Zymomonas mobilis subsp. pomaceae ATCC 29192: one gene and its partner. The protein of the gene in region 2 interacts with the protein of the main gene of each other region in a pairwise test. Links are inferred from orthologs where the notes say so. Each region holds a gene or a part of one and is shown on either strand. Other genes may lie near its edges.

The links.
Region 1: the proteins of mtgA (region 2) and ZYMOP_RS02250 interact in binary tests that used the Escherichia coli proteins (3 or more experiments, as listed by UniProt). The link is inferred for Zymomonas mobilis subsp. pomaceae ATCC 29192 from one-to-one orthologs.

The regions. Positions count from the first base shown.
Region 1 is NC_015709.1:508,352-511,682, forward strand. Bases 332-3,331 are described here. They hold ZYMOP_RS02250 (peptidoglycan D,D-transpeptidase FtsI family protein), read right to left. Parts: upstream 2,684-3,331; coding sequence 980-2,683; downstream 332-979. Other genes in these bases: ZYMOP_RS02245 (UDP-N-acetylmuramoyl-L-alanyl-D-glutamate--2,6-diaminopimelate ligase), read right to left, coding at 332-983; ZYMOP_RS02255 (hypothetical protein), read right to left, coding at 2,684-3,331; rsmH (16S rRNA (cytosine(1402)-N(4))-methyltransferase RsmH), read right to left, coding at 3,331-3,331. Outside these bases: more of ZYMOP_RS02245, read right to left, coding at 1-331. UniProt on the Escherichia coli protein: Essential cell division protein that catalyzes cross-linking of the peptidoglycan cell wall at the division septum. Required for localization of FtsN.
Region 2 is NC_015709.1:356,556-359,612, reverse strand. Bases 332-3,057 are described here. They hold mtgA (monofunctional biosynthetic peptidoglycan transglycosylase), read right to left. Parts: upstream 2,190-3,057; coding sequence 1,473-2,189; downstream 332-1,472. Other genes in these bases: nagA (N-acetylglucosamine-6-phosphate deacetylase), read right to left, coding at 2,833-3,057; ZYMOP_RS01610 (c-type cytochrome), read left to right, coding at 2,332-2,826; ZYMOP_RS01620 (cytochrome c1), read left to right, coding at 665-1,504; ZYMOP_RS01625 (cytochrome b), read left to right, coding at 332-663. Also shown: more of ZYMOP_RS01625, read left to right, coding at 1-331. UniProt on the Escherichia coli protein: Peptidoglycan polymerase that catalyzes glycan chain elongation from lipid-linked precursors. May play a role in peptidoglycan assembly during cell division in collaboration with other cell division proteins.

The DNA of each region.
Region 1 (3,331 bases), 150 kb from region 2 along the record:
AATCGAGATAGATTGGATAATGTTTTTTCAACATCTCCGCCTGTCGCTATAACAAGACCTGCCGCCACCAAAGCATTAGCCACTTGATAGCTACCAATAAGAGGCAATCTTACTTTGTACGATTTTCCTTGGGCTGAAAGAGAAAGATGTTGTCCTTGACTATCGGCTTTTTTATCAAGAAGTCGAAGCGCACCCCCCTTTTCCCCGACATCTATCAGTTTTAGGCCCCTCTTTTGCACATGGGCAATCACTGAGGCCGAGACAGGATCATCAGCCCACACCACTGCCGTTCCATCAGAAGCCACTCTCTCATCAAACAATCGAAGTTTTGCAGCAAGATAAGCGTCCATTGTGCCGTGATAATCGAGATGATCCCGCGAAAAACTAGTAAATCCACCAGCCATAACCCGAGGACCATCGCTCCGATACTGTGCCAGACCGTGGCTTGAAGCTTCAAAAATAAGATGAGAAACATTTTCTTTCGCCAATTTTGAAGCCGAAGAAAGAAATGTTATAATGTCCGGCGTCGTCATCCCCGTATTAAGATGTTCTTGTGGGGAGATAATACCAAATGTGCCGATAGAGGCCGCATTATAGCCTGCCATTTGCCATAGTTGTCGACATAGTTCGGCGACAGACGTTTTGCCATTCGTCCCTGTGACAGCAGCGATTACCGACGGAAAAGGCGCAAAAAAACGTGCCGCTATTTCAGCAAAAGTTTTTCTGGGTTCATCACTTACAAGATGAATAGCCCCTTTTATCCGAGCCTCGGGACGGGCAACGACCGCCACCGCGCCAGCAGCGATGGCTTGAGGAATAAAATCCTCACCGTTGACTTTGACGCCGGGAAACGCGCCAAAAATATAACCTTGTTGAATCTGACGATTATCAACGGCACACCCTCTGACAAGGCTGTTTTGTTCGGCTTCTGTAAGCCCGAAATCAGGGGCTAAATCCCCAAGTTTTTTTTCTAAGCGGCTCATGGTGTTTTCGCCGGTGGTTTCCATAGTAAAGCCCGCAAATCAGTAAGATCAAGATCCCGTTTTGGGTCAGGAATAATGCCGAGTAAAGGGCCGATATGCTGCACGATGTCATTAACAATCGGTGCTGTCACCATACCCGCTGTAGCGTAACCACCAGTATCAGCTGTCCCTTGGGGATTATCAAGCATTGCAACGACCGCATAACGCGGCGTATCCATTGGGAAAACAGCAGCAAAAGTAGAAACACGGGCACCATGATTATAACGGCCTTTTTCTGCCTTATCCGCGGTGCCTGTTTTTCCACCTACCCGAAAACCGGGCGCATCCGCCCTACGCCCTGTACCATCTGTAACAATAAGACGTAATAAACGCCGCATCGTAGCACTATTCTGACTAGAAATAACTTGCCTGCCATCTGGTCTGTAATCTGCATCCCGTTTTAATAAAGTTGCAGGTCGCCAGATCCCTCCATTGACCAGAGCGGCATAAGCGCTGGTTAAATGCAATGGCGTAACGGCAATACCATGACCATATCCTGTCGTCATCACGGTACTTCTAGCCCAAAAAGCCGGCCAAATTGGCCGACCTCTGGCGGTCAGTTCGATAGCCGGTCGATGATCGAAATTTAAATTACGGAACATAGCTTGCATGCGTTCCGGCCCTAATTCGTCTGCAATACGCGCCGTTACAATATTTGATGAGTGAACCAGTGTTTCGGGAACATCAAGCCAACGTTTTTGAGCATGTTCATCATGAATATGAAATCGACCAACAGCCAGAGGCTCGGTGGCATCATAACGCTTAGCCAAAGAGGTCACGACCCCATCTTGGATAGCCGTTGCCATAGTGATGGGCTTAAAGGTAGAGCCTAATTCATAAACGGATAAAGTGGCTTTGTTATCAAAAGCGGTAGGATCAGAACTACTCCGATCATTGGGATTAAAATTCGGCAAAGAAACCATGGCCAGAACTTCACCAGAATCTACATCCAATACAATCGCCGTCGCCCCTACCGCGCTATATTTAAGCATCGCTGTTGATAAGGCTTTTTCGACAGCGGCCTGCACTCTAACATCAATAGACAGCATAAAAGGCGCAGATTGCCGTTTGGGATCCGTCAGTTCTTTATCAAGGCTAAATTCCATGCCGGACTGACCATGGCCATCTTCGCCTATCCAACCGATAACATGCGCCGCCAGTGTTCCTTCTGGATAAAGACGGGACGGCTCATGCAGAAAATCAATGGCAGGCTCTCCCAGCATATTAAGGGAACGCACTAATTCAGGCGAGGCATGACGCCTTAGATAAACAAAATTACGATTGGAATGAACGATTTTGCGATATTCATCGACCGTGCGTTCCGGCATCAAAACCGCGAGATTGGCCGCTAACACATCTGGATCGCTGATATGATTGATATGTAAGGTTCTTGGATGAATTCCAACCGACCAAACATCAATAGTGCGCGCCAAGGTGCGACCATTTCGATCGACAATATCGGCACGCGCTAAAAGCGGGGGTGTTGGATGACGACGTTCTTCTACGCCCCAACCTGTGATAAAAATAAGCCATATAATTTTGGCAATAACCAAGCCGATCCCACCGCAAAAAAGAATAAGCAGTATCATCAGCCGGACATGGCTTGCCGTAAGAATATCAGTGCTGGATAATGTTTTCTTAGACGTTAATCGGGTGATCATTCATCGGGCTGCCTGAATTTTACTGTGGCTAAGCTCTCTAAATTGAGAAGCCGATACCCGATGCATCATGGTTTCATCATTTCGGGTATTAAGCGTGTGAGGAAGGGATAAAGAAGCCACTTCAAAACCTGCCGCCGAAGGAGCGGCCACAGCTTCTGATGGCTGAGCAATCACTGAAGAAGCGGCTGTTGAAGAAGCTTTATACTGCAGCTTATGGGCTGAAACCATTTTGGGTTCCAAAGGCTGAATATTGGATGGCTGATAAGGGTGGCTATTGGACGAAACAACATAGCTTGCCTGACGAAAACTTGAGGAGTCTTGATTGGCATTGCTGGCCGAATTTTCAGCCTCCGATGGGGCATTATCCAATACTGCTAATTCCGTATCGCTGGAGATAAATTGTTTTATAGTGGGTGAAGTTAACGCAAAGGATTCCATATTCCAACGATCAATCTGGCCTGAACGTGCTAAGGTATCCCCTTCCGTCTGCAAATGCCGAATCGTTTGGCGTAATTTTAGAATATCCCGTTCTACATGAATTAATTCACGTCTTTCGGAGGCGACACGCTGTGTTATCATATAGCAAATCAGGGCCGCGATGCAGCATAAGCCAACTAAGCAAATAGCGCGAAAATGCCTTGTAATGAT
Region 2 (3,057 bases):
GGGCTTCATATCTGGGCGTTACACCGGAAGGGCTCAGGTAACCCCACAGGTATCGAAGTGACAAAAGCAGAAGATGTCGTTCCCATGCATCCTTATTACATTGCCAAAGATGCCGTGGCAGTGGGCGTGTTTCTTCTGATATTCTGTTCTTTACTGTTTTTTTGTCCTAATATTGTTTCTGATCCAGATAATTATGTTCCGGCCAACAATCTTGTCACGCCGCCCCATATTAAACCAGAATGGTATTTTTGGCCTTTTTACGCAATTCTACGCTCTTTTACGGTAGATTTTTTATGGGTCCCTGCCAAAATGTGGGGCGTAATCGGTATGGGATTATCTGTCTTTTGCTGGTTCCTCTTACCCTGGCTTGATAACGCCCCAGTACGATCAGGGCGTTATCGTCCGTTATTCCGTTTGTTTTTCCTGTTTTTTCTGTTGGATATGGCAATTTTGGGTTTTTGTGGAAGACAACCTGCCGAAGAGCCATGGATAAGGTTAGGTCAGTTCGCGTCGCTTTACTATTTTGCTTTCTTTTTTGTGATTTTACCTGTTCTCCCAGTCTTTGAAAAAACTTTACCCGTTCCAAAATCCTTAGAAGAAGCAGGCTATCCCAAGACAACAGTGCCCTTAAATCAACCACCTAAAAAAGGGGAGGGTGCCTGATATGCTTACTATTCTTCGCCGCATCGGCTGCCTTCGCCTATTGGCTATTCTTGTGGGGTTAGGGCTTGTTCTCACTTTATTGATGGGGATAGGACAACCCCGTTTAAAACAGGTCGATGATCCAACAAGACACTATCAGAAACCGTTAAAATCATTGTCTTTACCCAGTGATGGTTTAATGGGTCATTTTGACAAATCGCAATTAAGACGTGGATTTACCGTTTTTCAAGGGATTTGCGCCTCTTGTCATAGCTTAAATCAGGTTCATTTTCAGGATCTGTCGGAAATAGGCTACAATAAATCCCAGATCGAAGCGTTGATGCAAGAATGGATCAACCGTATTCCAGATGTCGATCATAATACCGGAGAAGCGCTTATGCGCCAGCCGGAAATGAACGACCGGATAACAGGGCCTTATTACAATCCTCTTGGAACTAGCGGTATCACGACAGCACCTGATTTATCTTTGATGGTAAAAGCCCGTAAAGGCGGTACCAAGCATATCTATTCTATTTTAACCGGTTATGAAACTGAACCGAAAGAAATAGAACAACGCTATCCACAATTTAAAACACCAGAAGGCAATTTCTATAATCCTTATATTAAAGGCCTTCATATCGCGATGCCAATGCCTCTTTTGATAGATAATCAAGTTATCTATGAAGACGGAACGAAGGCGACGGTGGATCAAATGGCCAAAGATGTCACCGCCTTTTTGCAGTGGTCTTCGGAACCGGAACTGGAAAAACGCCACCATATTGGCTTTGGCGTTATAGTCTTTCTCTTAATAGCAACAGGGCTGGCTGTCATTATTTGCTATCAGATATGGCGAGATGTTTAGCTTTTATAGTGTTGAAAAGACAGCGGTTGAGCCCTGATTTTTCAACGGTTGCCATTCGGCTTTGAATGATATTGCCATAGCGGCGCACAAAACCTTTCGGCATATTAGCGGTGCGTTTTTTAGGTAAAGGAAAGACCGCCGCTAATCTTGCCGCTTCCAAAGTCGATAAATGGCGGGCATCATGATGGAAATAATGCTGTGAGGCCGCCTCTACGCCATAAATACCGATGCCGGTTTCGGCTATATTAAGATAGACTTCCATAATCCGGTGCTTTGACCACAAATGTTCTATTAAAAAAGTAAACCATGCCTCAATGGCTTTACGAACGTAGCCGCCATTCTGCCAAAGAAAGGTATTTTTAGCGGTTTGTTGACTAATGGTTGAACCGCCTCGGATATGTCCGCCGCTAGCATTATGTTTTGCCGCCTGTTCAATAGCCGTAAAATCGAAACCATGATGGTTGCAAAAGTTACTGTCTTCGGCGGCGATAACCGCATCTGCCATTTTAGAGTCAATATCTTCCAAAGAACGCCATTTTTGATTAATGCCATAACCAGCCACAGCATTGCTTATCATGGTTAAGGTAACGGGTGGCCTGACAAAACTATAAACCATCACCCATAGTGTGCTTAAAAGAGCGAATGATAAAACAAGCTGTCCGATAAAATAGAGAAGCCGGAACATCGCATAATCCTGCTCTATAAAAATTTTATATTTAAAAACAGAATACTTACTTTCAGGGTTTATAAGGTAATTTTTAAGATTTATAGTTATTTATGATCATACAGTTACAGATTTTATAAAATTATTAGAGAGGGAAATAGTGATGATAAATTTTACCCGAAATACAGTGCTTTCAAAACTGTTTTTCGGGACAATTTTAGCACTTATGCCTCTGTTTCTGGAGGGCGTCCTAGCTGCCCCACCAGGTATCGTGCCTTATATGACCAATTGTTCGACCTGTCACCAAACCAAGGGGGAGGGGTCAACTAACTTGGCTCCAAAATTAAGCAACCGGATCGGTAAAATCGCCTCTTTTGACGAAGGCCGTCGCTATATGCTTTCGGTTGTCTTCAATGGTATGGCAGGCCGTATTGTAGTGGACGGGATGCCTTTTTTAGGGGTTATGACGCCTTTGGGTCATCTTAAAGATGAAGATATTTCAGGGGCTCTTAATTACATTTTATCTTTGCAGAATATGCCGCAAATAAAACCATTTACGCCAGCCGAAGTGAAAGCCGCCCGATCACTGCCCAAAAAGTCAGCCCCACAAATGACTATTGAACGGCAAAAGCTGATCGCGGCACATGGATCATTTTAGCGCTTTTTAAACGGCTTTTCCGGCTATCCAAACGCTTTGTGGTTTAAAATACGTATCGAGCACAACAAAATCGGCTCTTTTTCCTATAGCAATGACCCCTCGGTCATCTAATTTTAAAAATTGCGCTGGCGTAGAAGAGGCCATACGCGAGGCCTCTTCTATAGAGACATGACCCATTTTAATCATATTGGCGAAGGCTGTGGACATATCTAAAAGAGAACCCGCCAATAC